DNA from 2 places in the Leclercia sp. GHBNCSD genome. Region 2 is predicted to be linked to the other one. Evidence: predicted binding sites of a transcription regulator. Region 2 holds the regulator's gene; the other holds the start of a gene.
What was found. The regulator Fur, encoded in region 2, represses iron uptake genes when iron is present. The targets are predictions, from matches to a motif close to ATAATAATGAGAACNACTATCAA.

Region 1 (16,059 bases), 1.8 Mb from region 2:
AGACAAGAGCAAACTGTCTGACCAGGAAATCGAGCAAACTCTGCAGGCTTTCGAAGCGCGCGTGAAAGGCGCAGCGCAGGAGAAGATGGAGAAAGACGCGGCTGAGAACGAAGCGAAAGGCAAAACCTTCCGTGACGCTTTCGCTAAAGAGAAAGGCGCAAAAACTTCTCCTACTGGCCTGGTCTACAAAGTAGAGAAAGAAGGGACTGGCGAGGCACCGAAAGACAGCGATACCGTCGTTGTGAACTACAAAGGTACCCTGACCGACGGTAAAGAGTTCGATAACTCTTACACCCGCGGTGAGCCACTCTCATTCCGTCTTGATGGTGTTATCCCTGGCTGGACTGAAGGCCTGAAGAACATCAAGAAAGGCGGTAAAATCAAGCTGGTCATCCCACCGGATCTGGCTTATGGCAAAACGGGTGTCCCGGGTATCCCGGCTAACTCCACCCTGGTATTCGACGTAGAGTTGCTGGACATCAAGCCAGCGCCGAAAGCGGATGCTAAGCCTGACGCGAAGCCAGAAGCGCCGGCAGAAGCCACCAAGAAGTAAACCGGTTAAAACCGCCGCCTCAGAAGCGGCGGTTTTTTTATTGGGGTATAGATATAATTAACACTGGAAGCGCTATCTACGCTGTATTAACTTAATTGCCCGTGTAAATAATGAGCCTGCCCTGAAAACCTACCGACAGGCTCCTGAAAAGGAGTGTTTTTTTCATGACCAGGTCGCTTTTAACCAACGAAACCAGCGAACTTGATTTGCTGGATCAACGTCCTTTCGATCAGACCGATTTCGATATTCTGAAATCCTACGAAGCGGTAGTGGACGGGTTAGCGATGCTCATTGGGTCCCACTGCGAAATCGTTTTGCACTCCCTGCAAGATCTGAAATGTTCTGCCATCCGCATCGCCAATGGTGAGCATACTGGCCGTAAAATCGGCTCGCCAATCACTGACCTTGCACTGCGTATGCTGCACGACATGACCGGCGCGGACAGCAGCGTCTCCAAATGTTATTTCACCCGCGCGAAGAGCGGTGTTCTCATGAAGTCCGTGACCATCGCGATCCGCAACCGCGATCATCGCGTGATTGGTTTGCTGTGCATCAACATGAACCTTGATGTGCCGTTCTCCCAGATCATGAACACCTTCATTCCGCCAGAAACGCCGGATGTTGGATCCACAGTAAACTTTGCCTCTTCCGTTGAAGATCTCGTGACCCAGACGCTGGAATTCACCATTGAAGAAGTTAATGCCGATCGTAACGTCTCCAACAATGCCAAGAATCGTCAGATCGTGCTTAACCTCTACGAAAAAGGCATTTTTGATATTAAAGACGCCATTAACCAGGTGGCCGATCGCCTCAACATCTCCAAGCACACGGTCTATCTCTACATCCGTCAGTTCAAAAGCGGCGATTTCCTGGGGCAAGAGAAGTAATGCGTTTTGCATTAATGGTGACAGGCCCGGCATACGGTACACAGCAGGCCAGCAGCGCGTTGCAGTTTGCCCGCGCACTGCTGGCGGCCGGACATGAGCTGGTCAGCGTCTTTTTTTATCGGGAAGGGGTGTATAACGCAAACCAGCTGACCTCTCCCGCATCAGACGAGTTCGATCTGGTCCGGGCCTGGCAGTCGCTGAACCAGGAGCATGGCGTTGCCCTGCATATCTGCGTGGCGGCGGCTCTGCGTCGGGGCGTAAGCGATGCGAATGAAGCGCAACGTCTCGGTTTGCCTGCCGCGAATCTTAACGAGGGCTTCTCCCTTAGCGGTCTTGGGGCGCTGGCACAGGCTGCCTTAACCTGCGATCGTATGGTGCAATTCTGATGAACCGCGTTGCGTTTGTATTTCATTCTGCCCCACATGGCAGTGCCGCTGGAAGGGAAGGGCTGGATGCGTTACTGGCCACTTCTGCACTGACGGAAGAGATCGGTGTGTTCTTTATCGGAGACGGCGTATTTCAGCTGCTTGCCGGTCAGCAGCCGCAGGCGGTGCTGGCGCGGGATTACATCTCGACATTTAAAGTCCTGCCGTTGTATGACATCGAGACGTTCTATGTCTGTGCAGCTTCACTGCAGGCCCGCGGCCTGAAAGAGAATACCCCCTTCATTCTGGACGCGACTGTACTTGCACCGGCATTACTGCGGGAACAGCTTTCCCACTACGACACAATCCTGACATTCTGAGGCGCGCATGCTCCATACCCTGAGCCGTTCCCCCTGGCACTGCGACATCGAAAGCCTGTTAAGCATGCTGCGTGAGGGTGATACTGTGCTGCTGATCCAGGATGGCGTTCTGGCGGCAGTAGAAGGTAGCCGCTTTGTTGATATTCTCTGTAATGCCCCCATCTCTGTCTCAGCGCTTAAAGATGATATCGAGGCCCGCGGCCTAATTGGTCAAATTTCAACCAAAATTGACGTGGTTAGCTATACTGATTTCGTCAATCTGGCCATCCAGCACACCGGCCAAATGAACTGGTGATCTGAGATCGCTGTATAATTCTTGACACCTTTTCGACGTAGCCCTAAAATTTCGCGTCCTCATATTGTATGAGGGTGTTTTATTACGTGTTTACGAAGCAAAAGCTAAAACCAGGAGCTATTTAATGGCAACAGTTAACCAGCTGGTACGCAAACCACGTGCACGCAAAGTTGCAAAAAGCAACGTGCCTGCGCTGGAAGCCTGCCCGCAGAAACGTGGCGTATGTACTCGTGTATATACTACCACTCCTAAAAAACCAAACTCCGCACTGCGTAAAGTATGCCGTGTGCGTTTGACTAACGGTTTTGAAGTGACTTCCTACATCGGTGGTGAAGGTCACAACCTGCAGGAACACTCCGTGATCCTGATCCGTGGCGGTCGTGTAAAAGACCTTCCGGGTGTTCGTTACCACACCGTTCGTGGTGCGCTTGACTGCTCCGGCGTTAAAGACCGTAAGCAATCTCGCTCCAAATACGGCGTGAAACGTCCTAAGGCTTAATGGTTCTCCGTTAAGTAAGGCCAAACTGATTTATCTTAATGTCACACTAAACTCTTAGAGTTTTGGACAATCCTGAATTAACAACGGAGTATTCCCATGCCACGTCGTCGCGTCATTGGTCAGCGTAAAATTCTTCCAGATCCGAAATTCGGATCAGAACTGCTGGCAAAATTTGTAAATATCCTGATGGTAGATGGTAAAAAATCTACTGCAGAAGCAATCGTATACAGCGCGCTGGAGACCCTGGCTCAGCGTTCTGGTAAAAATGAACTGGAAGCTTTCGAAGTAGCTCTCGACAACGTGCGTCCGACTGTAGAAGTTAAGTCTCGCCGCGTTGGTGGTTCTACTTATCAGGTACCAGTTGAAGTCCGTCCGGTCCGTCGTAATGCTCTGGCAATGCGTTGGATCGTTGAAGCTGCTCGTAAACGCGGTGATAAATCCATGGCTCTGCGTCTGGCGAACGAACTTTCTGACGCTGCAGACAACAAAGGTACTGCAGTTAAGAAACGTGAAGACGTTCACCGTATGGCAGAAGCCAACAAGGCGTTCGCACACTACCGTTGGTAATCCCTTCGGAGTATTAGTCACCAGGCGGGCGCTTCAGCGAAGCAGCCCGCTTTGGGTTACTTAACTGAACGCCTAAAAAGATAAACGAGGAATCAAATGGCTCGTACAACACCCATCGCACGCTACCGTAACATCGGTATCAGTGCGCACATCGACGCCGGTAAAACCACTACCACCGAACGTATTCTGTTCTACACCGGTGTAAACCATAAAATCGGTGAAGTTCATGACGGCGCCGCAACCATGGACTGGATGGAGCAGGAGCAGGAGCGTGGTATTACCATCACCTCCGCAGCGACTACTGCATTTTGGTCTGGTATGGCTAAGCAGTATGAACCACACCGCGTAAACATCATCGACACCCCGGGCCACGTTGACTTCACCATCGAAGTAGAACGTTCCATGCGTGTTCTTGATGGTGCGGTAATGGTTTACTGCGCAGTTGGTGGTGTTCAGCCACAGTCTGAAACCGTATGGCGTCAGGCAAACAAATATAAAGTTCCACGCATTGCGTTCGTTAACAAAATGGACCGTATGGGTGCGAACTTCCTGAAAGTTGTTGGTCAGATCAAAACCCGTCTGGGCGCGAACCCTGTTCCGCTGCAGCTGGCGATTGGTGCTGAAGAAGGTTTCACCGGTGTTGTTGACCTGGTGAAAATGAAAGCCATCAACTGGAATGAAGAAGACGCAGGCGTAACCTTCACTTATGAAGATATCCCGGCTGACATGCAGGACCTGGCTGACGAATGGCACCAGAACCTGATCGAGTCCGCTGCAGAAGCTTCAGAAGATCTGATGGAGAAATACCTGGGTGGTGAAGAACTGTCTGAAGAAGAGATCAAAAAAGCTCTGCGTCAGCGTGTTCTGAACAACGAAATCATCCTGGTAACCTGTGGTTCTGCGTTCAAGAACAAAGGTGTTCAGGCGATGCTGGATGCGGTAATTGATTACCTGCCATCCCCGGTAGACGTTCCTGCGATCAACGGTATCCTGGACGACGGTAAAGACACGCCGGCTGAGCGTCACGCAAGTGATGACGAGCCGTTTGCTGCTCTGGCGTTCAAAATCGCTACCGACCCGTTCGTTGGTAACCTGACGTTCTTCCGCGTGTACTCTGGTGTGGTTAACTCCGGTGACACCATCCTGAACTCCGTGAAAGCTGCACGTGAGCGTTTCGGTCGTATCGTACAGATGCACGCGAACAAACGTGAAGAGATCAAAGAAGTTCGCGCGGGTGACATCGCTGCTGCTATCGGTCTGAAAGACGTGACTACTGGTGATACCCTGTGTAACCCAGATCACCCGATCATTCTGGAGCGCATGGAGTTCCCAGAGCCAGTAATCTCTATCGCCGTTGAACCAAAAACCAAAGCTGACCAGGAAAAAATGGGTCTGGCTTTGGGCCGTCTGGCTAAAGAAGACCCATCATTCCGCGTATGGACTGATGAAGAATCTAACCAGACCATCATCGCTGGTATGGGTGAACTGCACCTGGACATCATCGTTGACCGTATGAAGCGTGAATTCAACGTTGAAGCTAACGTGGGTAAACCTCAGGTTGCTTACCGCGAAGCAATTCGCCAGAAAGTTACCGATGTTGAAGGTAAACACGCTAAGCAGTCTGGTGGTCGTGGTCAGTACGGTCACGTTGTGATCGACATGTACCCACTGGAGCCGGGCTCTAACCCTAAAGGTTACGAGTTCATCAACGACATCAAAGGTGGTGTAATTCCTGGCGAATACATCCCTGCCGTTGATAAAGGCATCCAGGAGCAGCTGAAGTCTGGTCCGCTGGCTGGTTACCCGGTAGTAGACATGGGTATTCGTCTGCACTTCGGTTCTTACCATGACGTTGACTCCTCTGAACTGGCGTTTAAACTGGCTGCTTCTATCGCCTTTAAAGAAGGCTTTAAGAAAGCGAAACCAGTTCTGCTTGAGCCAATCATGAAGGTTGAAGTAGAAACGCCTGAAGAGAACACCGGTGACGTCATCGGTGACTTGAGCCGTCGTCGTGGTATGCTGCGTGGTCAGGAAACTAACGTTACTGGCGTTGTGATCCACGCTGAAGTTCCGCTGTCTGAAATGTTCGGATATGCAACTCAGCTGCGTTCTCTGACCAAAGGTCGTGCTTCTTACTCCATGGAGTTCCTGAAGTATGATGATGCGCCGAACAACGTTGCTCAGGCCGTAATTGAAGCCCGTGGTAAATAAGCCGTAGGGTTAAAATCTAAGTCCCGTGCCCCCTCGGTGAGGGGGCACTATAGTAAGGAATATAGCCGTGTCTAAAGAAAAATTTGAACGTACAAAACCGCACGTCAACGTTGGTACTATCGGCCACGTTGACCACGGTAAAACTACCCTGACCGCTGCAATCACTACCGTTCTGGCTAAAACCTACGGTGGTTCTGCTCGTGCATTCGACCAGATCGATAACGCACCAGAAGAAAAAGCTCGTGGTATCACCATCAACACTTCTCACGTTGAATATGACACCCCGACTCGCCACTACGCACACGTAGACTGCCCAGGCCACGCCGACTATGTTAAAAACATGATCACCGGTGCTGCGCAGATGGACGGCGCGATCCTGGTTGTTGCTGCGACTGACGGCCCAATGCCTCAGACCCGTGAGCACATCCTGCTGGGTCGTCAGGTAGGCGTTCCTTTCATCATCGTGTTCCTGAACAAATGCGACATGGTTGATGACGAAGAGCTGCTGGAACTGGTAGAGATGGAAGTTCGTGAACTGCTGTCTCAGTACGATTTCCCAGGCGACGATACCCCAATCGTTCGTGGTTCCGCGCTGAAAGCGCTGGAAGGCGAAGCTGAGTGGGAAGAGAAAATCATCGAACTGGCTGGCTACCTGGATTCTTACATCCCAGAACCAGAGCGTGCTATCGACAAGCCATTCCTGCTGCCAATCGAAGACGTATTCTCCATCTCCGGTCGTGGTACCGTTGTTACCGGTCGTGTAGAGCGCGGTATCATCAAAGTGGGTGAAGAAGTTGAAATCGTTGGTATCAAAGAGACTGCGAAATCTACCTGTACTGGCGTTGAAATGTTCCGCAAACTGCTGGACGAAGGCCGTGCTGGTGAGAACGTTGGTGTTCTGCTGCGTGGTATCAAGCGTGAAGAAATCGAACGTGGTCAGGTTCTGGCGAAGCCAGGCTCAATCAAGCCACACACCAAGTTCGAATCTGAAGTGTACATCCTGTCCAAAGACGAAGGCGGCCGTCATACTCCGTTCTTCAAAGGCTACCGTCCACAGTTCTACTTCCGTACTACTGACGTGACCGGTACCATCGAACTGCCAGAAGGCGTTGAGATGGTAATGCCAGGCGACAACATCAAAATGGTTGTTACCCTGATCCACCCAATCGCAATGGACGATGGTCTGCGTTTCGCAATCCGCGAAGGCGGCCGTACCGTTGGCGCGGGTGTTGTTGCTAAAGTTCTGGGCTAATTAATTATCCCTGAATTAAAAAGGACGCTTCGGCGTCCTTTTTTGTTTTCAGCGTTTATGGCTGTCACAAATTTTCGTATTTTTTGTTCGCTCCCGTCCCGCATCTTCGTGCTTGTGCTATTGTAATCATAATTATTCTCACTTACACTTTGCCCATATTTTGAACGGGAGTGGTTATGTACGTTTGTTTATGTAACGGTGTGAGTGATAAAAAAATTCGTCAGGCCGTTCGCCAGTTTCATCCTCAATCTTTTCAGCAGTTGCGTAAGTTTGTTCCGGTTGGAAATCAATGCGGTAAGTGCGTTCGCGCTGCCCGCGAGATTATGCAGGACGAATTGATGCAGATCCCGGAATACAAAGAGATTGCCTGAGGCTCATACTTTTCTTTTGACATCCCTGTAGCCCCATCTACGCTTCAATGAGTGGAAGCGGAGGGACTATAATGAAAGGTGATATCAAAATCATAAGTTATCTCAATAAATTATTGGGAAATGAGCTTGTCGCAATCAACCAATACTTTCTCCATGCGAGAATGTTCAAAAACTGGGGTCTGACTCGCCTCAACGATATTGAATACCATGAGTCCATCGATGAGATGAAGCACGCTGATAAGTACATCGAGCGTATTCTGTTCCTCGAGGGTATTCCCAACCTGCAGGATCTCGGCAAGCTGGGTATCGGCGAAGATGTCGAAGAGATATTGCGTTCGGATCTGACGCTGGAGCTCGAAGGGGCGAAAGATCTGCGTGAAGCTATCGCTTATGCAGACAGCGTTCATGACTACGTCAGCCGCGATATGATGATTGAGATTCTGGCCGATGAAGAAGGGCACATCGACTGGCTGGAAACAGAACTGGATCTTATCAGTAAAATTGGGCTGCAAAATTACCTCCAGTCGCAAATTAAAGTGGAAAGCTGATCAGGCTTTGCCCACTCATCATTAAACCCGCTGCCGCCATGAAAGGTCCAAATGGCAGTGGGTTTTTTAATATCTGTTCCCCGGGTTTACACATCGCCAGGATGAGAAGATAAAGCGTAGCCAGCAAAGCTGCTGATAATGCCAGCACAGGAAGTACGCACCATCCATGCCATGCGCCCAGCGCACCCAGATACTTTACGTCACCGTAACCCAGCCCTTCACGCTTACGCAGCAGTCTGTAACTCCAATAAATAATCGCGAATCCTGTGTATCCCGCTATCGCCCCTGCGACGGCAGTAGGCAGCCGCTCGGGTTGAAGACAGAGGTGATAAAGCAGACCAACCCATAGTAGCGGGCAGAGATATCGGTCCGGAAGCAGATGTGACCGGAGATCCTCGCGAACTAACAGTGCTGTTAATCCAAGGTAGGCAAACAAGAAGGGGAGGAGAGTAAGCATTGGCGTAAACCTCAATGGAATGTTTGCGCCCATATTCCATGTAACCCCAAGGGTGAAACAAACGGCAAACTAAAACGATGCGAGAGGTCTTCCTGGCCGTTTTCACGACAATGTACGATTGCACCGCATTTACGAGGGGACACGCAAAATTGAGCTCTGCCGTCTATTTTCTAAACTGGGCTTGCGTCCTGCCCAGATTTACGTATAATGCGCGGGCTTGTCGTAATTGACAGCTGGTTCAATCTGAACCCCGGGCAGCAATCTTTTTCAGTTGCCTAACAATGCTCCCAATCGGGGAGCTACGTAAGAACGGTTACACTCTCCCATCAATCGTAATGGGTCTGAGTAGTGATCATTTTCGTTTATAAAATAATTGGAGCTCTGGTCTCATGCAGAACCAAAGAATCCGTATCCGCCTTAAAGCGTTTGATCATCGTCTGATCGATCAATCAACCGCGGAAATCGTCGAGACTGCTAAGCGCACTGGTGCGCAAGTCCGTGGTCCGATCCCGCTGCCGACCCGCAAAGAGCGCTTTACCGTTCTGATCTCCCCGCACGTTAACAAAGACGCGCGTGATCAGTACGAGATCCGCACTCACAAGCGTCTGGTTGACATCGTTGAGCCAACTGAGAAAACCGTTGATGCTCTGATGCGTCTGGATCTGGCTGCCGGTGTAGACGTGCAGATCAGCCTGGGTTAATCAGGTCATCGAGCGATTGAGAGGTTGATACAATGATTGGTTTAGTCGGTAAAAAAGTGGGTATGACCCGCATCTTCACTGAAGATGGCGTTTCTATCCCAGTAACCGTAATCGAAGTTGAAGCAAACCGCGTTACTCAGGTTAAAGATCTGGCTAACGATGGCTACCGCGCTATTCAGGTTACCACTGGTGCTAAAAAAGCTAACCGTGTAACCAAACCAGAAGCGGGTCACTTCGCTAAAGCTGGCGTAGAAGCTGGCCGTGGTCTGTGGGAATTCCGCCTGGCTGAAGGCGAAGAGTTCACCGTAGGTCAGGACATTAGCGTCGAACTGTTTGCTGAAGTTAAAAAAGTTGACGTAACCGGTACCTCTAAAGGTAAAGGTTTTGCTGGTACCGTTAAGCGCTGGAACTTCCGTACCCAGGACGCTACTCACGGTAACTCCTTGTCTCACCGCGTTCCGGGTTCTATCGGTCAGAACCAGACTCCGGGCAAAGTGTTCAAAGGCAAGAAAATGGCAGGTCAGCTGGGTAACGAACGTGTAACCGTTCAGAGCCTGGACGTAGTACGTGTTGACGCTGAGCGCAACCTGCTGCTGGTTAAAGGTGCGGTCCCGGGTGCAACCGGTAGCGACCTGATCGTTAAACCAGCTGTGAAGGCGTAAGGGGATAGCAATGGAATTAGTATTGAAAGACGCGCAGAGCGCGCTGACTGTTTCCGAAACTACCTTCGGTCGTGATTTCAACGAAGCGCTGGTTCACCAGGTTGTTGTTGCTTATGCAGCTGGTGCTCGTCAGGGTACTCGTGCTCAGAAGACTCGTGCTGAAGTAACTGGTTCCGGCAAAAAGCCGTGGCGCCAGAAAGGTACTGGCCGTGCGCGTTCAGGTTCTATCAAGAGCCCGATCTGGCGTTCCGGTGGCGTGACCTTCGCTGCTCGCCCGCAGGACCACAGTCAAAAAGTTAATAAAAAGATGTACCGCGGCGCGCTGAAAAGCATCCTGTCCGAGCTGGTACGTCAGGATCGTCTGATCGTTGTCGAATCTTTCTCTGTAGAAGCGCCTAAAACTAAGCTGCTGGCACAGAAACTGAAAGACATGGCTCTGGAAGATGTGCTGATCATCACCGGTGAGCTGGACGAGAACCTGTTCCTGGCCGCACGTAACCTGCACAAGGTTGACGTACGCGATGCGACTGGTATCGACCCGGTTAGCCTGATCGCCTTCGACAAAGTCGTAATGACTGCTGATGCTGTTAAGCAAGTTGAGGAGATGCTGGCATGATTCGTGAAGAACGTCTGCTGAAGGTGCTGCGCGCACCGCACGTTTCTGAAAAAGCGTCTACTGCGATGGAAAAAACTAACACCATCGTTCTCAAAGTTGCTAAAGACGCGACCAAAGCAGAAATCAAAGCTGCTGTGCAGAAACTGTTTGAAGTCGAAGTCGAAGTCGTTAACACCCTGGTAGTTAAAGGGAAAGTTAAACGTCACGGACAGCGTATCGGTCGTCGTAGCGACTGGAAAAAAGCTTACGTCACCCTGAAAGAAGGCCAGAATCTGGACTTCGTTGGCGGCGCTGAGTAAGTCGGAGGAGTAATACAATGGCAGTTGTTAAATGTAAACCGACATCTCCGGGTCGTCGCCACGTTGTTAAAGTGGTTAACCCTGAGCTGCACAAGGGCAAGCCTTTTGCTCCGTTGCTGGAAAAGAACAGCAAATCCGGTGGTCGTAACAACAATGGCCGTATCACCACTCGTCACATCGGTGGTGGCCACAAGCAGGCTTATCGTATTGTTGACTTTAAACGCAACAAAGACGGTATCCCAGCAGTTGTTGAGCGTCTTGAGTACGATCCGAACCGTTCCGCGAACATCGCGCTGGTTCTGTACAAAGATGGCGAACGCCGTTACATCCTGGCCCCTAAAGGCCTGAAAGCTGGCGACCAGATTCAGTCTGGCGTTGATGCTGCAATCAAAGCAGGTAACACCCTGCCGATGCGCAATATCCCGGTTGGTTCTACCGTTCATAACGTAGAAATGAAACCAGGTAAAGGCGGTCAGCTGGCACGTTCCGCTGGTACTTACGTTCAGATCGTTGCGCGTGATGGTGCTTATGTCACCCTGCGTCTGCGTTCTGGTGAAATGCGTAAAGTCGAAGCAGACTGCCGCGCTACCCTGGGCGAAGTTGGCAATGCTGAGCATATGCTGCGCGTTCTGGGTAAAGCAGGTGCTGCACGCTGGCGTGGTGTTCGTCCTACCGTTCGCGGTACTGCGATGAACCCAGTCGACCACCCACATGGTGGTGGTGAAGGTCGTAACTTTGGTAAGCACCCGGTAACTCCGTGGGGCGTTCAGACCAAAGGTAAGAAGACCCGCAGCAACAAGCGTACTGATAAATTTATCGTACGTCGCCGTAGCAAATAATATTAGAGGATAAGCCATGCCACGTTCTCTCAAGAAAGGTCCTTTTATTGACCTGCACTTGCTGAAGAAGGTAGAGAAAGCGGTGGAAAGCGGAGACAAGAAGCCCCTGCGCACTTGGTCCCGTCGTTCAACGATCTTTCCTAACATGATCGGTTTGACCATCGCTGTCCATAATGGTCGTCAGCACGTTCCAGTATTCGTTTCCGATGAAATGGTCGGTCACAAACTGGGTGAATTCGCACCGACTCGTACTTATCGCGGCCACGCTGCTGATAAAAAAGCGAAGAAGAAATAAGGTAGGAGGAAGAGATGGAAACTTTAGCTCAACATCGCCATGCTCGTTCTTCTGCTCAGAAGGTTCGCCTTGTTGCTGACCTGATTCGCGGTAAGAAAGTGTCGCAGGCCCTGGATATTCTGACCTACACCAATAAGAAAGCGGCTGTACTGGTCAAGAAAGTTCTGGAATCTGCCATTGCTAACGCTGAACACAACGATGGCGCTGACATTGACGATCTGAAAGTTGCGAAAATTTTCGTAGACGAAGGCCCGAGCATGAAGCGCATTATGCCGCGTGCGAAAGGTCGTGCAGATCGCATCCTGAAGCGCACCAGCCACATTACTGTGGTTGTGTCCGATCGCTGAGACTCTGGAGACTAGCAATGGGTCAGAAAGTACATCCTAATGGTATTCGCCTGGGTATTGTAAAACCATGGAACTCAACCTGGTTTGCGAACACCAAAGAATTCGCTGACAACCTGGACAGCGATTTTAAAGTACGTCAGTACCTGACTAAGGAACTGGCTAAAGCGTCCGTATCTCGTATCGTAATCGAGCGTCCGGCTAAGAGCATCCGTGTGACCATTCACACTGCTCGTCCTGGCATCGTTATCGGTAAGAAAGGCGAAGACGTAGAAAAACTGCGCAAGGTCGTAGCGGATATCGCTGGCGTTCCTGCACAGATCAATATCGCTGAAGTTCGTAAGCCTGAACTGGACGCAAAACTGGTTGCTGACAGCATCACTTCTCAGCTGGAACGTCGTGTTATGTTCCGTCGTGCTATGAAGCGTGCTGTACAGAACGCAATGCGTCTGGGCGCTAAAGGTATCAAAGTTGAAGTTAGCGGCCGTCTGGGCGGCGCGGAAATCGCACGTACCGAATGGTACCGTGAAGGTCGCGTACCGCTGCACACTCTGCGTGCTGACATCGACTACAACACCTCTGAAGCGCACACCACTTACGGTGTAATCGGCGTTAAGGTATGGATCTTCAAAGGTGAGATCCTGGGTGGTATGGCTGCTGTTGAACAACCGGAAAAACCGGCTGCTCAACCTAAAAAGCAGCAGCGTAAAGGCCGTAAATAAGGAGCGTCGCTGATGTTACAACCAAAGCGTACAAAATTCCGTAAAGTGCACAAAGGCCGCAACCGTGGTCTGGCGCAGGGTACGGATGTTAGCTTCGGCACTTTCGGTCTGAAAGCTGTTGGCCGTGGTCGTCTGACTGCACGTCAGATCGAAGCAGCACGTCGTGCTATGACCCGTGCAGTTAAGCGTCAAGGTAAAATTTGGATCCGTGTATTCCCGGACAAACCAATTACCGAGAAGCCGCTGGAAGTTCGTATGGGTAAAGGTAAAGGTAACGTGGAGTACTGGGTTGCCTTGATTCAGCCGGGTAAAGTCCTGTATGAAATGGACGGCGTACCGGAAGAGCTGGCCCGTGAAGCATTCGGCCTGGCAGCAGCGAAACTGCCGATTAAAACCACCTTTGTAACTAAGACGGTGATGTAATGAAAGCAAATGAGCTGCGTGAAAAAAGCGTTGAAGAGCTGAACGCTGAGCTGCTGAACCTGCTGCGTGAGCAGTTCAACCTGCGCATGCAGGCTGCAAGTGGCCAGCTGCAACAGACTCACCTGCTGAAGCAAGTGCGTCGTGATGTTGCACGCGTTAAGACTTTACTGACTCAGAAGGCGGGTGCGTAATGACCGATAAAATCCGTACTCTGCAAGGTCGTGTTGTTAGCGACAAAATGGAGAAATCCATCGTTGTTGCTATCGAGCGCGTTGTGAAACACCCGATCTACGGTAAATTCATCAAGCGTACGACCAAACTGCACGTACATGACGAGAACAACGAATGTGGTATCGGTGACGTGGTAGAAATCCGCGAATGCCGTCCACTGTCCAAGACTAAGTCCTGGACGCTGGTTCGCGTTGTAGAGAAAGCGGTTCTGTAATAGAGTAGCCTTCTCGATACGAATAAACGGCTCAGCGATGAGCCGTTTATTTTTTCTACCCATATTGCAGAAGCGGTGTTATAATGCCGCGCCCTCGATATGGGGCTTTTTAACGGCTCTGATTTTAGAGTCTCAGGTAGTAGTTGACATTAGCGGAGCACTAAAATGATCCAAGAACAGACTATGCTGAACGTCGCCGACAACTCCGGTGCACGTCGCGTAATGTGTATCAAGGTTCTGGGTGGCTCGCACCGTCGCTACGCAGGCGTAGGCGACATCATCAAGATCACCATCAAAGAAGCAATTCCACGTGGTAAGGTCAAGAAAGGTGATGTGCTGAAAGCGGTAGTGGTGCGCACCAAGAAGGGTGTTCGTCGCCCTGACGGTTCTGTCATTCGCTTCGATGGTAATGCATGCGTTATTTTAAACAATAACAGCGAGCAGCCTATCGGCACGCGTATCTTTGGGCCGGTAACTCGTGAACTTCGTACTGAGAAGTTCATGAAAATTATCTCTCTGGCACCAGAAGTACTCTAAGGAGCGAATCATGGCAGCGAAAATCCGTCGTGATGACGAAGTTATCGTGTTAACCGGTAAAGATAAAGGTAAACGCGGTAAAGTAAAAAATGTCCTGTCTTCCGGCAAGGTCATTGTTGAAGGTATCAACCTGGTTAAGAAACATCAGAAGCCGGTTCCGGCCCTGAACCAGCCAGGTGGCATCGTTGAAAAAGAAGCTGCTATTCAGGTTTCTAACGTTGCAATCTTCAATGCGGCAACCGGCAAGGCTGACCGTGTAGGCTTTAGATTCGAAGACGGCAAAAAAGTCCGTTTCTTCAAGTCTAACAGCGAAACTATCAAGTAATTTGGAGTAGTACGATGGCGAAACTGCATGATTACTACAAAGACGAAGTAGTTAATAAGCTCATGACTGAGTTTAACTACAATTCTGTCATGCAAGTCCCTCGGGTCGAGAAGATCACCCTGAACATGGGTGTTGGTGAAGCGATCGCTGACAAGAAACTGCTGGATAACGCAGCAGCTGACCTGGCAGCTATCTCCGGTCAAAAACCGTTGATCACCAAAGCACGCAAATCTGTTGCAGGCTTCAAAATCCGTCAGGGCTATCCGATCGGCTGTAAAGTAACTCTGCGTGGCGAACGCATGTGGGAGTTCTTTGAGCGCCTGATCACTATTGCTGTACCTCGTATCCGTGACTTCCGTGGCTTGTCCGCTAAGTCTTTCGACGGTCGTGGTAACTACAGCATGGGTGTCCGTGAGCAGATCATCTTCCCAGAAATCGACTACGATAAAGTCGACCGCGTGCGTGGTTTGGATATTACCATTACCACTACTGCGAAATCTGACGAAGAAGGCCGTGCTCTGCTGGCTGCCTTTGACTTCCCGTTCCGCAAGTAAGGTAGGGTTACTGAATGGCTAAGCAATCAATGAAAGCACGCGAAGTAAAGCGCGTAGCTTTAGCTGATAAATTCTTCGCTAAACGCGCTGAACTGAAAGCGATCATTTCTGATGTGAACGCTTCCGACGAAGATCGTTGGAATGCAGTTCTCAAGCTGCAGACTCTGCCGCGTGATTCCAGCCCGTCTCGTCAGCGTAACCGCTGCCGTCAAACTGGTCGTCCGCACGCTTTCCTGCGGAAGTTCGGGTTGAGCCGTATCAAGGTCCGTGAAGCCGCAATGCGCGGTGAAATCCCGGGTCTGAAAAAGGCTAGCTGGTAATTGTCACCAATTGAATCACGGGAGTAAAGACAGATGAGCATGCAAGATCCGATCGCGGATATGCTGACCCGTATCCGTAACGGTCAGGCCGCGAACAAAGCTGCGGTCACCATGCCTTCCTCCAAGCTGAAAGTGGCAATCGCCAACGTGCTGAAGGAAGAAGGTTTTATCGAAGATTTTAAAGTTGAAGGCGACACCAAGCCTGAACTGGAACTTACTCTTAAGTATTTCCAGGGCAAGGCTGTTGTAGAAAGCATTCAGCGTGTCAGCCGCCCAGGTCTGCGCATCTACAAACGTAAAGATGAGCTGCCAAAAGTTATGGCCGGCATGGGTATCGCAGTTGTTTCTACCTCTAAAGGTGTTATGACTGATCGTGCAGCGCGCCAGGCTGGTCTTGGTGGCGAAATTATCTGCTACGTAGCCTAATCGGAGGAAAAAATGTCTCGTGTTGCTAAAGCACCGGTCGTTGTTCCTGCCGGCGTTGATGTAAAAATCAACGGTCAGGTTATTACGATCAAAGGTAAAAACGGCGAGCTGACTCGTACTCTCAACGATGCTGTTGAAGTTACTCATGCAGATAACGCTCTGACTT
Region 2 (16,059 bases):
TGCAGGCGCTGACCCTGGGTTATAAGGTCGGTCAGGTCGACTTACGTCTGGAAGGGACTTACGTTAAGGCGGAAGGGCAGCAGGGCTATTTCCTGCAGCGCATGACCCCAACCTATGCTTCGTCCAACGGTCGTCTGGACGTGTGGTGGGATAACCGCTCCGACTTCAACGCCAACGGCGAAAAAGCGGTCTTCTTCGGCGCGATGTATGACCTGAGCAACTGGAACCTCGCAGGCTGGAGCGTCGGTGCTTCTTATGTTTACGCCTGGGATGCAAAACCAGCAGACTGGCTGATCAACAGCGCGGGCCAGCGTGAAGATATCGCCTCTAACAAGATCAAAGAGTCTGCCTATAGTCTGGATGCGATCTACACCCTGCAGGACGGTCGCGCGAAAGGCACCATGTTCAAACTGCACTTCACGCAGTATGACAACCATTCCGACATCCCAAGCTACGGCGGCGGCTACGGCAACATCTTCCAGGATGAGCGTGACGTGAAATTTATGGTTATCGCCCCGTTCACCATCTTCTGATGACTCACCCGGCGGGGGATAACCCCGCCGATCGGAGACTGCTATGCTGAAAAAAATCGTACTGGTTGCGCTGCTGGCATCAGGACTGGCCGCCTGCGCACAACCCCAGACCCAGAGAGAAGACACCCGTCTGAAAGAGGCCTACAGCGCCTGTATCAATACCGCTGAAGGTTCGCCAGAAAAAATCGAAGCCTGCCAGAGCGTGCTGAACGTGCTGCGCCAGGAGAAGAAGCACGAACAGTTTGCCAACCAGGAAAGCGTGCGAGTGGCGGATTACCAAGCCTGTATTATGGCGCGCAAAACGGGTAACAATCAGGACGTGACCAAAAATTGCGACAAAATCTGGCAGGAAATTCGCAGTAATAACAGCAAGTAATTCGCTGTTTTTAACGCCCGGTGGCGCGATGCTCACCGGGTCTACCAGGGTGAAATCACCCGTAGGCCCGTGTAAGCGCAGCGCCACCGGGCTTTTTACATTATGACAGGCATAAAAAAGCCAACCGTCAGGTTGGCTCGGAGCAGGCGGATGAATTATTTCGCGTCGTGCGCGTGATCATCTTCGCGGCAGTCGCCTTCGGCACAGTGGCCATAGAGGTAGAGACTGTGGTTGGTCAGACGAATGCCATGACGGGCGGCAATTTCACGCTGACGTGATTCGATAGAGTCGTCGCTGAATTCGATCACTTTGCCGCAATCCAGGCAAATCAGGTGATCGTGGTGATGCTGCTGCGTCAGTTCAAATACGGATTTCCCGCCTTCAAAGTTGTGACGCGTCACGATGCCTGCATCGTCGAACTGGTTCAGTACACGGTAAACGGTCGCCAGACCAATCTCTTCGCCCATGTCGATCAGACGCTTGTATAAGTCTTCCGCACTGACATGATGGTTATCCGGACCCTGAAGCACTTCCAGGATTTTTAACCGTGGAAGCGTGACTTTCAGTCCGGCCTTCTTTAATGCGGTGTTGTTGTCAGTCATGCGGAATCTGTCCTGTTGCTAAACGATTCACTTCTAAAGAAGAAGTGACAGAAAATGCACCTGGGAAATGCGTCTCATTATAGAACTGCCATGACCTAATGAAAACTGCAAGTCTCAAGTAAAGTATGCTTATAAAAACGTGGTACCGCCAACAAACTTGTTACAGGGTGACCCGTTTGAACCTGGATCATTGTACAGGTATGGCAGGAAAAGTTAAAAATTTGTAGCAATTATTTTGATTGATATTACCTATCAATGCGGCGCAACTATGGCGTTGCGCCGCAGTGTGATCAGGCGTTGAGAATATCGTCGAGGTGCAGCTCTTCGCGAACCTGCTTAACCCATTTCTCTACGCGCTCAGCGGTCAGTTCAGGCTGGCGATCTTCATCGATGGCAAGACCCACGAAGTGGTTATCATCGGCCAGACCTTTAGAGGCTTCGAAGTGGTAGCCAGCAGTTGGCCAGTGACCAACGATTACGGCGCCGCGCGGCTCAATGATATCGCGGATGGTGCCGAGAGCGTCGCAGAAGTACTCTGCGTAATCTTCCTGATCGCCACAGCCGAACAGGGCAACCAGTTTGCCGTTGAAATCGATCTCTTCCAGAGACGGGAAGAAATCGTCCCAGTCGCACTGCGCTTCACCGTAGTACCAGGTAGGGATGCCCAGCAGCAGGATATCGTAGCCTTCGATATCTTCTTTGCTGCTTTTCGCAATGTCATGCACATCGGCAACGTCTTTACCTAGCTGTTTTTGAATGTTTTTTGCGATATTTTCGGTATTACCCGTGTCGCTGCCAAAAAAAATGCCGATGATTGCCATGAGTAAAATAACCTCTTGAAACTTAATGGTATGGTGGCGCAATTTAGCCACGGATAAGGGCAATCATAGCAGAACAGAGAAGCCTGCGGAAACTGCAATCACCCAGGACTGCACTCTGTGCTACATGAAAGCAATAAGAAGGGGAGTTTTCTGACTTACGCTTTGCCGTGCCATATCTCGAGCTGCGCAATCAGCATCTCTTCAATCAGCTCACTGCGGCTGATATCACGGGCATTCGCCAGCTCGTTCAGCGCATCGACGGCTTCAGCGTTCAGTTTCAGCTCGACGCGTTTAAGCCCGCGGCTTTTATCGCGTTTAAGCTGATTGCGCTTATTGATGCGCAGCTGTTCATCACGCGAAAGCGGATTGGTTTTCGGTCGTCCCGGGCGACGCTCATTCGCGAACAGATCTAATGTCGTGCGGTCCGTGTGTTCTTTGGCCATGATTTTGAGACTTCGGGGGAAACAAGACACCCTGCTAATGCCCGGGCGATAAGCGCGCCATCATACATCACCGAAAACGGCACGCCAACGACTGGAGGCCCGCTGGCGACCAGTCGCTCTCTTTTTAATCAATTTGCCGTGTCGGCGAGGTAACGACGGATAGCGCGCAGCACCGCGTCCGGTTTTTCGGCATGAACCCAGTGTCCGGCGCCGGCAATGACATGCGCACGCGCCTGAGGGAATTGCGTCAGTAGCGCATCGCGATACGCTTCGGTTACATACGGGGAGTTGCCGCCGGTAATAAACAGCGTCGGATGCGGCCACGCCGGCACCGGCTGCCAGCCGACGATCTGGTCATATTGATCCCAGAGCACCGGCACGTTAAAGCGCCATTCGCCGTCGACGAAGGATTTCAGCAGAAACTGCACCACGCCTTCTTCGTTCAGATGCTCACGCATCAGCGCGGCAGCCTGCTGGCGGGTGCTAACGCCAGCGTCCGTGACGGCGTTGATAGCGGCGAAGATCTCATCATGGCGGCGCACATCGTAATCCACCGGCGCCACGTCGATCACCACCAGGCCCGCAATGCGCTCCGGCGCAAGCGCCGTCAGCGCCATCACCGCTTTGCCACCCATGGAGTGACCAATCAGGGTCGCTTTTTCAATATTATGCTCATTCAGCGTATCCAGCAGATCCTGGGCCATATCGGCGTAGGTCATCTGCGGCGAGCGCGGCGACAGGCCGTGGTTGCGCATATCTACCTGCAGCAGCGCGTGATCCTGCACCAGATCCCGTGCCAGTACGCCAAGATTATCCAGACTACCAAACAGACCATGCACCAGGACGATGGGAGAATTATTGTGCGGCGATTGTGCAGATTGCGCTCGGGTATTCAATTTCATGGCAAAGTTCTTTTTTTACGTATGTCAGGTTAGGGTATCATGTTGACCATTCTGCCGTCCGGCTGCAAGGAGACAGTTAATTCTGACTTTTGCCGCTATCCTGGCTTGACGCTATCCGCTGTTGGGTTTTGACCTTATACTCCCAACGACTTGTATTCAGATAAGATATCGCACTGGATTAAGATGAAAACAATCGAAGTTGATGACGAACTCTATCAGTATATTGCCAGCCAGACGCGGCATATCGGTGAGAGCGCGTCCGACATTTTACGGCGCATGCTCAAAATGGCCGCCGCCTCGCAGTCTGCCGCTCCAGCCCCCAAAGAGACGCGCCAGCCCGTTGCCGTCGCCCAGGAAAAGCCGCTGACGCAGGTAAAAGACAAAGTGCGTGCGATGCGCGAACTGCTGCTTTCTGACGAATACGCTGAGCAGAAGAAAGCAGTTAACCGCTTTATGCTGGTGCTGACTACACTCTATTCACTGGATCACAACGCGTTTGCCGATGCGACGGAGTCACTGCATGGTCGCACGCGTGTCTACTTCGCGGGTGACGAGCAAACGCTGTTACAGAATGGCAATCAAACTAAACCCAAGCACCTCCCTGGTACACCGTACTGGGTGATCACCAATACCAATACCGGACGTAAACGCAGCATGATCGAACACATCATGCAGTCGATGCAGTTCCCGGTGGAATTGATTGATAAGGTTTGCGGAACTATCTAACCCTTGCATCAGAAGGACCAGGCAATGGCAAATCACAATCGTGCGGGTCAACCTGCACAACAGAGCGATTTGATTAACGTCGCCCAGCTTACCGCACAGTATTACGTGCTGAAGCCGGAAGTGGGCAACGCAGAACACGCAGTTAAGTTTGGTACATCCGGGCACCGCGGCAGTGCGGTACGCCATAGCTTTAACGAGCCGCATATTCTGGCCATTGCTCAGGCCATCGCGGAAGAGCGTGCCAAAAACGGCGTCACCGGTCCGTGTTACGTGGGTAAGGATACACACGCCCTGTCAGAGCCAGCGTTTATCTCCGTACTGGAGGTGCTGGCGGCCAACGGCGTGGATGTCATCATTCAGGAAAACAACGGCTATACGCCGACCCCTGCCGTTTCTAACGCCATCCTGGTGCATAACCAGAAGGGCGGCGCGCAGGCTGACGGCATTGTGATCACGCCGTCCCACAACCCGCCAGAAGATGGCGGCATCAAATACAACCCACCCAACGGCGGCCCGGCTGACACTAACGTCACGAAAGTGGTGGAAGATCGCGCCAACGCGCTGCTGGCTGATGACCTGAAAGGCGTGAAGCGCATCTCTCTGGACGAGGCGATGGCCTCCGGCCACGTGAAAGAGCAGGATCTGGTGCAGCCTTTCGTTGAAGGACTGGCAGATATCGTCGACATGGCGGCGATCCAGAAAGCGGGTCTTAAGCTGGGCGTCGACCCGCTGGGCGGTTCCGGTATTGAATACTGGAAGCGTATTGCGGAGCACTACAAGCTGGATCTGACCATCGTTAACGATCATGTCGATCAGACCTTCCGCTTTATGCACCTGGATAAAGATGGTGCAATCCGTATGGACTGCTCCTCCGAGTGTGCGATGGCTGGCCTGCTGGCGCTGCGCGACAAGTTCGACCTCGCCTTTGCCAACGACCCGGATTACGACCGTCATGGTATCGTCACGCCTGCGGGCCTGATGAATCCAAACCACTATCTGGCGGTGGCGATCAACTACCTGTTCCAGCATCGTCCTCAGTGGGGGGCAGAGGTTGCCGTCGGTAAAACCCTCGTCTCCTCCGCAATGATCGACCGTGTGGTTAACGACCTGGGCCGTAAGCTGGTGGAAGTGCCGGTGGGCTTTAAGTGGTTTGTAGACGGTCTGTTCGACGGCAGCTTCGGCTTTGGCGGCGAAGAGAGCGCGGGTGCCTCCTTCCTGCGCTTCGACGGTACGCCGTGGTCTACCGACAAAGACGGTATCATCATGTGCCTGCTGGCGGCGGAGATCACTGCCGTCACCGGTAAGAACCCGCAGGAGCACTACGATGAGCTGGCCGCCCGTTTCGGTGCGCCGAGCTACAACCGTCTCCAGGCCTCTGCCTCCTCCGCCCAGAAAGCGGCGCTCTCTAAGCTCTCACCTGACATGGTCAGTGCCAGCACCCTGGCAGGCGACCCGATCACCGCCCGTCTGACGGCGGCACCGGGCAACGGTGCCTCAATCGGCGGTCTGAAGGTGATGACCGAGAACGGCTGGTTCGCGGCGCGTCCATCCGGTACGGAAGATGCTTACAAGATTTACTGCGAAAGCTTCCTCGGTGCGGAACACCGCCAGCAGATTGAGAAAGAAGCGGTAGAGATTGTCAGCGAAGTGCTGAAAAACGCATAACTGCGGTTTGTGCGCCGGGCGGCACTGCGTTTGCCCGGCCTACAACTGCTTCTATTTTGTAGGCCCGGTAAGCGTGAGCGCCACCGGGCTTTTTTGTGTTCAAAGCATAAAGCGGTAGCCAATCCCTGTTTCGGTTAACAGATGCTGTGGGCGCGCGGGATCCGTTTCGAGTTTCTGGCGAAGGTGCCCCATATAGATGCGCAGGTAGTGACTATGCTCCACCGCATTCGGTCCCCAGACCCGACTTAACAGCTGGCGCTGGGTAAGAACTTTGCCGTGATTGTTGAGCAGGACCGCCAGCAGGCGGAACTCGATGGGGGTCAGGTGGATTTCAGCCTCACCGCGTTGAATGCGGCGCGAGGCCAGATCGACACGAATATCCGAAAAGGTATACACCGGGTCGACGGGGGCGGTGGTCGCGTGGCGGCGAAGGGCGACGCGCAGACGCGCCTGCAGTTCGCCAATGCCAAACGGCTTACTGAGATAGTCGTCGGCACCGGCATCGAGTGCGGCAATTTTGTCGGTCTCCTCCAGACGGGCGGAGAGCACGATGATCGGCATCTGGCTCCACTGGCGCACCTCCCGGATAAAGTCGAGGCCGTCGCCGTCCGGCAGGCCCAAATCGAGGATCACCAGGTCCGGCTTGCGGGTGGCGGCTTCAATCAGGCCTCGCTGTAGCGTCCCGGCATCGTGAACGCGCAACCCTTCACCTTCCAGCGCGGCACGCAGAAAACGACTGATAGCGAGTTCATCTTCAACAATCAGGACGTTAATCACAAATCCTCTGGAAAGTCATTCAGCTCGGGTGGGGCATCAAGCGGCAGTGTAACACAAAAACCGGCCCCCCCTTCGGGGCGATTATGGGCGGTAATGGTGCCGCCGTGCACCTCCACAATCGCCTGGCAGATAGCCAGCCCCAGTCCGACGCCGGGAATGGCGGACTCCTTATTTCCGCGGGCGAATTTATCAAAGATAGCCTCTTCCTGACCCGCCGGAATGCCCGGGCCGCTATCCCAGACTTCCAGCTGGAGCTGGTCCGGGGTGACGCTGGCGTCAATGCCGATTTGCGCTTTGCTGCCCGCATATTTCGCGGCGTTCTCCAGCAGATTAATCAGCACCCGCTCAAACAGCGGGCCATCCACATGGATCAACGCCAGGGGATCGGACATCGCGAGCGCGATATGCCGGCCACCCAGCCCCGGCTCAAGGGTTTTTAAGGCGCTGCCGATCACCTCTTCCAGCGTCAGCCACTCTTTTTTCAGGTTAAAGCCGCCGGACTGGATCCGCGCCATATCCAGCAGGTTGTTCACCAGCCGGGTGGTGTTCAGCACGTGCTGGCGGATCTCGCTGGCCTGGATAGCGTGGCGGGAGCCTTCTGCCGCCAGGTCGAGGGTCAGGATCTCCGACTGACCGAACAGCACCGTCAGCGGCGTGCGCAGATCGTGGGAGAGGGCGGCCAGCAGCGAATTGCGAATGCTCTCCCGCTCGCTGGCTAACCGCGCCTGTTCTTCGCTGGCGGTGAGCGCCAGCCGCTCCAGCGCGCTCGCCACCAGCAGGGTAAAGGTCTCCAGCAGCCGCTGCTGCTCGGGGATCATCAGCTGGCGCAGGTTAGCCGGCTCGACAATCAGCACCCCCTGACGCTGCAACGGCAGGATCTGATAGGGTACACCCGGGAGCGTGTCGGTGCCTGCTCCCGCAGGCTGGCCTTTATCAAAGCTCCAGTGGGCAATGGCCTCATCCCAAGGCGTGATGCCCGAAGCCGGGGTGAGGGGGGCGAGTTTGCCTTCGCGATCCGGGAGCAGGATCAGGCTGCGGGCGTTAAAGGTGGAGTGAATAAACTGCTGGCTGGTCTGGACGATATCCTGCGGTGCGCGGCCCACCGCCAGTGCCTTCGACATCTCATACAGCTGGCGGGTGCGTTGCTCTCGGTAACGGGCGATCCGCGCCTGATAGCGCACCCCCGCCGTCAGGTTGCCGATAAGCAAACCTACCGCCAGCATCACGGCGAAGGTGAGGACGTACTGCACATCCGACACCGCCAGGGTGCCGCGCGGGGCGATAAAAAAGAGATCGAAGCTGATGACGTTGATCACCGTCGCCAGCACCGAGGGCCAGCGGCCGTAAAACAGGGCCACGATCACCACACCCAGCAGGTAGATCATCACCAGGTTGGCGGCATCGAAGCCGGGTAGCCACTGGCTGGCAACAAAGGTGATCAGCGCGCAGAGCAGCACCGCCACCAGACAGCCGCGCAGCTGGATCCGCCATTTGTCGCTGAATGCCCGGTTGTCCGGGGTTCTGGCGGGCAGGGCGGCCGGTTTGTCGTCCAGCGCGACGATCAGCAGATCGAGGTCGGGGGCGCGCTGTGCCAGCTTGTCGGCAAAGCTCTCCCGGCTGAACCCGCGGCGACGGGTGCGCCTGCCGATAACAATTTTGCCGAGGTTATGCTCCCGGGCGTAGCGCAGGATGGCTTTCTCTTCCGCCTGCTCGGCCAGGGTGGCGGTTTCGGCCCCAAGCTCCTGCGCCAGACGCAGGGCGCCAAGAATGGCGCGGCGCTGGTTCTCCGGCAGACGGTGCAGCCGCGGCGTCTCCACGTAGACCGCATGCCAGACGCTGCCAAATTTTGCCGCCAGACGCGCGGCGGTGCGCACCAGCTTCTCGTTGCCGCTGCCGTGGCCGATGCAGAGCAAAATCGCATCGCGGGTATGCCACACCTTCTCCTGACCCTGGCGGTCGCGCCAGGCCCGCATCTGATCGTCCACCCGGTCGGCGGTGCGGCGCAGAGCCAGCTCGCGCAGGGCGATCAAATTGCCTTTGCGGAAGAAGTGCTCGATGGCTCGCTCAGCCTGCCCGGCGATATAGACTTTGCCCTCATGCAGTCGCTGGCGCAGATCGTCCGGGGGGAGATCCACCAGCACCACCTCGTCCGCCGCGTCGAAGAAGGGATCCGGGACGGTCTCCCGCACCTGAATACCGGTCACGCCGCTGACCACGTCGTTGAGGCTCTCCAGATGCTGGACGTTGACGGTGGTGAAAACATCAATTCCGGCGTCCAGCAGCTCCTCGACATCCTGCCAGCGTTTGGGATGGCGCGAGCCCGGGGCATTGGTGTGCGCCAGCTCGTCCATCAGGATCAGTGCCGGACGGCGGGCGAGGGCGGCGTCGAGATCGAATTCCGTTACCAGACGCCCACGATGATGAATGCGGCGCGGCGGCTGGGTTGCCAGCCCCGCCAGCAGCGCGGCGGTCTCCTGGCGACCGTGGGTTTCCACGACACCGATGAGAATATCGAGCCCCTGGGCGCGCAGACGCTGGGCTTCACTGAGCATGGCGAAGGTCTTGCCGACGCCCGCGCAGGCGCCGAAGAAAATTTTCAGCTTACCGCGATGGGGCCAGGCGGCCTGTTCCAGCAGTTTGTCCGGGTCCGGGCGCAGAGGCTCGTCAATCATTTACTCTTTCCTTAGCGCGTCCAGCGCCAGATTCAATTCAACAATATTGACCACTGGATTGCCCGTCGCGCTGAATAATGGCTTTTGCGTATGGGCGGCCACCAGCTGGCTGAGCTGTTCGGCGCTGAGCTGACGCGCCAGAGCCACCCGTGGGATCTGCCAGGCGACGGCCTGCGGCGTCAGGCTGTAGTCCAGCCCGCTGCCTGAGGCGGTCACCAGTTCAACCGGCACTGCCGGGCTCGCCTGCGGGTTGGCTGCACGCAGAGCCGCCACACGGGCACGAACGGCGTCATCCAGCTCAGGGTTGCTGCCCGCCAGATTGCTGCCGCCCGAGGCCATGGGATTATACGGGCTCTCAGCCGTAGCGGAAGGACGCCCGTGAAAGTAACCCGCCGCGGTAAAGTTCTGTCCAATTAGCCGGGAACCGCGGATCTCCCCCTGCTGGTAGATAAGCGATCCGTTGGCCTGGTCGGTAAACCACCATTGACCCAGCGCGGTGGTCACCAGCGGATAGAGCCCGCCGGTTATCAGGGCCAGCAGAATAAACAACAGTATAGCGGGACGTAACATAGCCATTTGATTTTCCTCTTAAACCAGCCCGAACAGGGTGAGCACGATGTCGATGGCTTTAATGCCGATAAACGGCACCACCAGCCCACCCAGACCGTAAATCCACAGATTGCGGCGCAGCATGGCGGCGGCGGTGAGCGGCTTGTAGCTCACCCCTTTCAGCGCCAGCGGGATCAGAAAGATAATGATCAGCGCGTTGAAGATCACCGCGCTCAGGATGGCCGAGGCGGGGGAGTGCAGATGCATCACATTCAGGGCGTTCAGTTGCGGATAAGTCGCGGCAAACGCCGCCGGAATAATGGCGAAATATTTCGCCACGTCGTTGGCGATACTGAAGGTGGTGAGCGAGCCGCGGGTCATCAGCATCTGTTTGCCGATATGTACCACCTCGATCAGCTTGGTCGGATTAGAGTCGAGGTCAACCATATTGCCCGCCTCTTTCGCCGCCTGGGTGCCGGAGTTCATGGCTACCGCCACGTCCGCCTGGGCGAGGGCCGGGGCGTCGTTGGTGCCGTCACCGGTCATGGCCACCAGCCGTCCTTCTCCCTGGTACTGGCGGATCAGCGCCAGTTTGGCCTCCGGCGTCGCTTCGGAGAGAAAATCATCCACCCCCGCTTCGGCGGCAATGGCGGCCGCCGTCAGGCGGTTATCCCCGGTGATCATCACCGTTTTGATGCCCATTTTACGCAGCTGGGCAAAGCGCTCCTTGATGCCGCCTTTGACGATATCTTTCAGGGCGATCACCCCGAGTACGGTCGCCCCTTCCGCCACCACCAGCGGCGTGGCCCCCTGACGCGCGACGTTCTCCACCAGGGTATCGACCTGCGGCGGGAAGTGGCCGTTATTGGCCGCAATATGGCGGCGAATCGCGTCCACCGAGCCCTTGCGGATCAGGCGGTCCTGAATATTGATGCCGCTCATCCGCGTTTGCGCCGTAAAGGGCACAAAGGTGGCATTCAGGCTTTGCACGTCGCGCTGGCGCAGGTTAAAGCGCTGCTTGGCGAGAATGACGATGCTGCGGCCTTCCGGGGTTTCGTCCGCCAGCGATGCCAGCTGGGCGGCGTCGGCCAGCGTTTGCTCATCCACCCCCGGGGCGGGCAGGAACTCAGATGCCTGACGGTTGCCGAGGGTGATGGTGCCGGTCTTATCCAGCAGCAGCACGTCGACGTCGCCTGCCGCCTCGACGGCTCGCCCGCTGGTGGCGATAACGTTGGCCGCCAGCATCCGGCTCATGCCCGCCACACCGATGGCCGACAGCAGGCCGCCGATGGTGGTCGGGATCAGGCAGACCAGCAGGGCCACCAGCACGGTGACGCTCACCGCCGTCCCGCCATAGGACGAGAAGGGCCACAGAGTGGCCGTCGCCAGCAGAAAGACGATGGTCAGCGCCACCAGCAGAATGGTGAGGGCGATTTCGTTCGGGGTTTTGCGCCGCTGGGCGCCTTCCACCATGGCAATCATCCGATCGAGGAAGGTTTCGCCCGGATTGACGCTGCACTGGATCACCAGCCAGTCGGAAAGAATGCGCGTTCCGCCGGTGACCGAGGCAAAATCGCCCCCGGACTCACGGATCACCGGCGCGGACTCCCCGGTGATGGCGCTCTCATCCACCGAGGCACCCCCTTCGATAACCTCCCCGTCACAGGGGATAATATCTCCGGCTTCCACCAGAACGATGTCGCCTTTGCGCAGCGTATCCGCAGGCACCGTTTCGCTGGCAGCACCATATTTCGCTTCGCGCAGCTTGCGGGCGAACGCGGTCTTTTGTACCCCTTTAAGGCTGTTGGCCTGCGCTTTGCTGCGTCCTTCCGCCAGCGCTTCGGCGACGTTGGCAAACAGCACGGTGAACCACAGCCACAGGCTGATCGCTGCGGTAAAGGTGGCGCTGCCTGACAGCCATCCGCCCGCCATGGCGAGGGCAAGCAGGGTGGTCAGCAGGCTCCCCAGCCAGACGATAAACATCACCGGATTGCGCCACTGCACGCGCGGATCTAATTTTTTTATCGCATCCATCAGCGCCTGGCGAACCAGAGCAGGTTCAAGCAGGGCCAGTTGCTTACGACTCATGAAGAATACTCCGTAAAATCAGCGTAAAGAGAGGTGTTCCGCAACCGGGCCTAATGCGAGGGCGGGAATAAAGGTGAGGGCGCCGACCAGCAGGACGGTGCCGATCAGCAGACCCACAAACAGCGCGCCGTGGGTAGGCAGCGTGCCGCCAGAGGCGGGCTGGCGGGTCTTGTTCACCAGCGATCCGGCGATGGCTATGACCGGAATAATCACCCCAAAGCGGCCGACCAACATGCAGAATGCCAGCAGGCAGTTCCAGAACGGTGAGTTTGCGCTCAGGCCCGCAAAGGCGCTGCCGTTGTTGTTGGCTGCCGACGACACCGCGTACAGCACCTCGCTGAAGCCGTGGATCCCGGGGTTGAAGATGCCGCTGCGCCCGGCGTCGGTCATCAGCGCCAGCGCAGTGCCGAGCAGCACCAGCGCCGGGGTGACGAGGATCGCCAGCGCGGTCAGCTTCATCTCCCGCACGTCAATTTTTTTGCCGAGATATTCCGGGGTACGGCCAATCATCAGCCCGGCGATAAAGACCGCCAGCAGCACAAACAGCAGCATGCCATACAGGCCCGACCCGACGCCGCCAAATACCACTTCACCAATCTGCATCAGCCACATCGGGATCATCCCGCCCAGGGCGGTGAAGGAGTCATGCATGGCGTTAACCGCTCCGCAGGAGGCGGCGGTGGTGATCACCGCATACAGGCTGCTGGCGAGAATGCCAAAGCGGCTCTCTTTTCCTTCCATGTTGCTGTTGCTGTCCGCGCCGAGCAGCATAAAGTGGCTGTTACCCTGCCACTCCGCCCACATCACCAGCGCCGCGCAGACCACAAAGATGGCGGACATGGTCCACAGGATCGTATGCCCCTGGCGCCGATCGCTGACCGACTCGCCAAAGGCAAAGCACAGTGCGGTGGGGATCAGGAAGATCGCCAGCATCTGCACGGCGTTGGTCAGCGCGGTCGGATTCTCAAACGGATGGGTGGAGTTGGCATTAAAGAAACCTCCTCCGTTGGTACCCAGTATTTTGATCGCTTCCTGCGAGGCGACCGGCCCCATCGGCAGCAGCTGCCTGGCCCCCTCCAGCGAGGTGAAGGGCTGATAAGGAAGCAGGTTCTGCAATACACCCTGCTGCATAAACAGCAGGGCGATAACCAGCGACAGCGGCAGCAACACCCACAGGGTGATGCGGGTCAGATCGACCCAGGCGTTGCCCAGCGTAGTGATATTCTGGCGGGAGAAGGCGCGGGTCAGGGCAAAAATCACTGCGATACCGCTGGCCGCAGAGAGGAAGTTTTGTACCGTCAGCCCCGCCATCTGGCTGAAATAGCTCAGAGTTGTTTCACCGGCATAGGACTGCCAGTTGGTGTTGCTGACAAAGCTGACGGCGGTATTCAGCGCCAGATGCCATGAAAGCCCCGGCAGCTGCTGCGGATTGAGCGGCAGAGTGCCCTGAAGCATCAGCATGGCGAAGAGCACAACCAGGCCCACGCCATTAAGCAGCAGAATAGCCAACAAATAATGGCGCCAGCTCATCTCGTCGGCGCGGATCCCCAGCAGGCGCAGTATCCCTGCGTCAATGGCCTGCACCCCGGGCAGCGGCAGGCCGTTAATCATGCGTGCCAGCCACATCCCCAGTGGCCGGGCGAGTATGAACAGTACCAGCAGAAAGCTGGCGATAAGCAGAAATCCCTGAGCAGCCATCAGAATGCCTCCGCGTTAAGCAGGGCATAAATCAGATACCCCAGTAACAGAAACAGCAGCGCGATGCCCACAATTACACCTGCACTCACAATTCACCTCCGGGTGACATTAGTCATGGTGCAAACGGTAAATTTTCTGGCGCAAAGATTTCGCAAAAATCAGACGGGGAGGTGTAAAAAAAGTATAAAAATAGCTAAGACCATAATTTAACTAATGGTTAGTATTAATTTAACTTTTATGTAACTAAATTACGGGATGAAGTGTAAAGATCCCTTTTAGAGGACAAAAAAAGTGGTCGGATGAGTAGTAAAATTACAGCCAAAGCGTTACTATTTTCAGCAGATAATCAGTTTTACTTTTCCGGAGCAGGTTTCCGGCCAGAAAGAGGGGAGAAAATGATGGAATTTTACAAAGCGTATCCGGCACATATCGTTTTTATTCGCCGCACTTTCGCTGTGTTAGCGGGTGTTCTGGCGTTACCAGTTATGCTGTTCTGGAAAGATCGTGCACGTTTTTACAGCTATCTGCATCGCGTATGGGCGAAGACCAGCGATAAGCCGGTGTGGATGGATCAGGCTGAAAAAGCCATTTGTGATTTTTATTAAGAAAGACTACACACAGCAATTGCAGTAACAAAAAACCGCCACAGCAATGTGGCGGTTTTTTTATCCCCCGGGATTCGCGGTCCGTTGGGCGGCCTTTTTTATTTCAGTATGGCTACACTTGTTAAAGCAAAGTATCCTCGGTGACTTGTAGATGTTACAGACGATAATACTGGAGTGTTATGGCCACCCATCTGGTCTGGTTTCGCGCCGATCTGCGCATCCACGATAACCTTGCGCTTGCCGCCGCCTGCCGCGACAAACATGCCCGCGTCCTGGCGCTTTTCATCGCCACGCCGCAGCAGTGGCGTGAGCACGCCATGGCGCCTCGCCAGGCCGCCTTTCTTCATGCTCATCTCAACGATCTGCAACAGCAGCTGGCCGACAGAAACATTCCGCTGCTCTACGCGCAGGTGGCTGATTTCGCCGCCCAGGGCGAAAAAGTGGCGCAGCTTTGCGCAGAGCATGAGGTCACCCATCTCTTTTATAACTACCAGTACGAACTGAACGAGCAGCAGCGCGATCGTCAGCTGGAGCGCGCGTTGCAGGAGGTGATCTGTCAGGGTTTTGATGACAGCGTGATCCTGCCGCCGGGCAGCGTCATGACCGGCAGTCATGAGATGTACAAGGTCTTTACGCCGTTTAAAAACGCCTGGCTGCGGCGGCTGAAAGAGGGGCTGCCTGAGTGTGCGGCCGCTCCTGCCGTCCGCGAGGGCGAAAAGGTGACCCCGGCGGCGCTGGATTTCGATTATCCGCAACAGCCATTCGATACTGACCTCTTTCCAGCGAGCGAGAGAGAGGCGATTGCCCGGCTGCGTCAGTTCTGTCAACAGGGGGCAGGGGAGTATGAGGCGCAGCGCGATTTTCCGGCTATCGAAGGGACCAGCCGTCTCTCCGCCTGCCTGGCGCTGGGGGTGCTGTCTCCTCGCCAGTGCTTGCACCGCTTGCTGGCCGAGCAACCCCAGGCGCTGGAGGGGGGGCCGGGAGCGGTATGGCTCAACGAGCTTATCTGGCGCGAGTTTTATCGTCATCTGATGACGTATCACCCTGATTTATGTAAATATCGGCCATTCATCCGCTGGACTGATAACGTCGAATGGCAGTCTGACGATGTGCAGCTGAAAGCCTGGCAAGAGGGGCAAACCGGCTATCCGATTGTCGATGCAGCCATGCGTCAGCTGAATGAAACCGGCTGGATGCACAATCGCCTGCGGATGATCACCGCCAGTTTTCTGGTAAAGGATCTGCTTATCGACTGGCGTGCCGGGGAACGTTACTTTATTTCACAGCTGATCGATGGCGACCTGGCCGCCAATAACGGCGGCTGGCAGTGGGCGGCATCAACCGGAACCGACGCCGCCCCTTATTTTCGTATTTTTAACCCGACAACCCAGGGACAGAAGTTTGATTCCGACGGCGTGTTTATCCGCCGCTGGCTGCCGGAGCTGGCCACCGTGCCGGACAAGGCCATCCACGATCCCTGGATCTGGGCGGACAAGCAGGGCGTCACCCTCGCGTATCCCCGCCCGGTTGTCGACCATAAACAGGCGCGCGTTGCCACGCTGGCCGCGTATGAAGCCGCCCGTAAAGCATAGGGAGTCATAA

Region 1: the regulator Fur is predicted to act here: its motif matches at 7,129-7,151, upstream of bfd (bacterioferritin-associated ferredoxin).

The regions. Positions count from the first base shown of each region.
Region 1 covers NZ_JBQVYO010000001.1:2,407,253-2,423,311, forward strand. The annotation lists gene fkpA (FKBP-type peptidyl-prolyl cis-trans isomerase) at 1-553, shown strand, start outside; gene ACT3IC_RS11585 (helix-turn-helix transcriptional regulator) at 718-1,440, shown strand; gene tusD (sulfurtransferase complex subunit TusD) at 1,440-1,826, shown strand; gene tusC (sulfurtransferase complex subunit TusC) at 1,826-2,185, shown strand; gene tusB (sulfurtransferase complex subunit TusB) at 2,193-2,480, shown strand; gene rpsL (30S ribosomal protein S12) at 2,605-2,979, shown strand; gene rpsG (30S ribosomal protein S7) at 3,076-3,546, shown strand; gene fusA (elongation factor G) at 3,643-5,757, shown strand; gene tuf (elongation factor Tu) at 5,825-7,009, shown strand; gene bfd (bacterioferritin-associated ferredoxin) at 7,186-7,380, shown strand; gene bfr (bacterioferritin) at 7,452-7,928, shown strand; gene ACT3IC_RS11635 (prepilin peptidase) at 7,912-8,385, opposite strand; gene rpsJ (30S ribosomal protein S10) at 8,775-9,086, shown strand; gene rplC (50S ribosomal protein L3) at 9,119-9,748, shown strand; gene rplD (50S ribosomal protein L4) at 9,759-10,364, shown strand; gene rplW (50S ribosomal protein L23) at 10,361-10,663, shown strand; gene rplB (50S ribosomal protein L2) at 10,681-11,502, shown strand; gene rpsS (30S ribosomal protein S19) at 11,519-11,797, shown strand; gene rplV (50S ribosomal protein L22) at 11,812-12,144, shown strand; gene rpsC (30S ribosomal protein S3) at 12,162-12,863, shown strand; gene rplP (50S ribosomal protein L16) at 12,876-13,286, shown strand; gene rpmC (50S ribosomal protein L29) at 13,286-13,477, shown strand; gene rpsQ (30S ribosomal protein S17) at 13,477-13,731, shown strand; gene rplN (50S ribosomal protein L14) at 13,897-14,268, shown strand; gene rplX (50S ribosomal protein L24) at 14,279-14,593, shown strand; gene rplE (50S ribosomal protein L5) at 14,608-15,147, shown strand; gene rpsN (30S ribosomal protein S14) at 15,162-15,467, shown strand; gene rpsH (30S ribosomal protein S8) at 15,501-15,893, shown strand; gene rplF (50S ribosomal protein L6) at 15,906-16,059, shown strand, end outside.
Region 2 covers NZ_JBQVYO010000001.1:559,950-576,008, reverse strand. The annotation lists gene chiP (chitoporin ChiP) at 1-533, shown strand, start outside; gene chiQ (ChiQ/YbfN family lipoprotein) at 580-909, shown strand; gene fur (ferric iron uptake transcriptional regulator) at 1,065-1,511, opposite strand; gene fldA (flavodoxin FldA) at 1,802-2,332, opposite strand; gene ybfE (LexA regulated protein) at 2,488-2,775, opposite strand; gene ybfF (esterase) at 2,904-3,677, opposite strand; gene seqA (replication initiation negative regulator SeqA) at 3,861-4,403, shown strand; gene pgm (phosphoglucomutase (alpha-D-glucose-1,6-bisphosphate-dependent)) at 4,428-6,068, shown strand; gene kdpE (two-component system response regulator KdpE) at 6,168-6,845, opposite strand; gene kdpD (two-component system sensor histidine kinase KdpD) at 6,842-9,517, opposite strand; gene kdpC (potassium-transporting ATPase subunit KdpC) at 9,518-10,093, opposite strand; gene kdpB (potassium-transporting ATPase subunit KdpB) at 10,106-12,154, opposite strand; gene kdpA (potassium-transporting ATPase subunit KdpA) at 12,173-13,852, opposite strand; gene kdpF (K(+)-transporting ATPase subunit F) at 13,852-13,941, opposite strand; gene ACT3IC_RS02800 (YbfA family protein) at 14,251-14,457, shown strand; gene phrB (deoxyribodipyrimidine photo-lyase) at 14,637-16,049, shown strand; gene ACT3IC_RS02790 (type 2 GTP cyclohydrolase I) at 16,059-16,059, shown strand, end outside.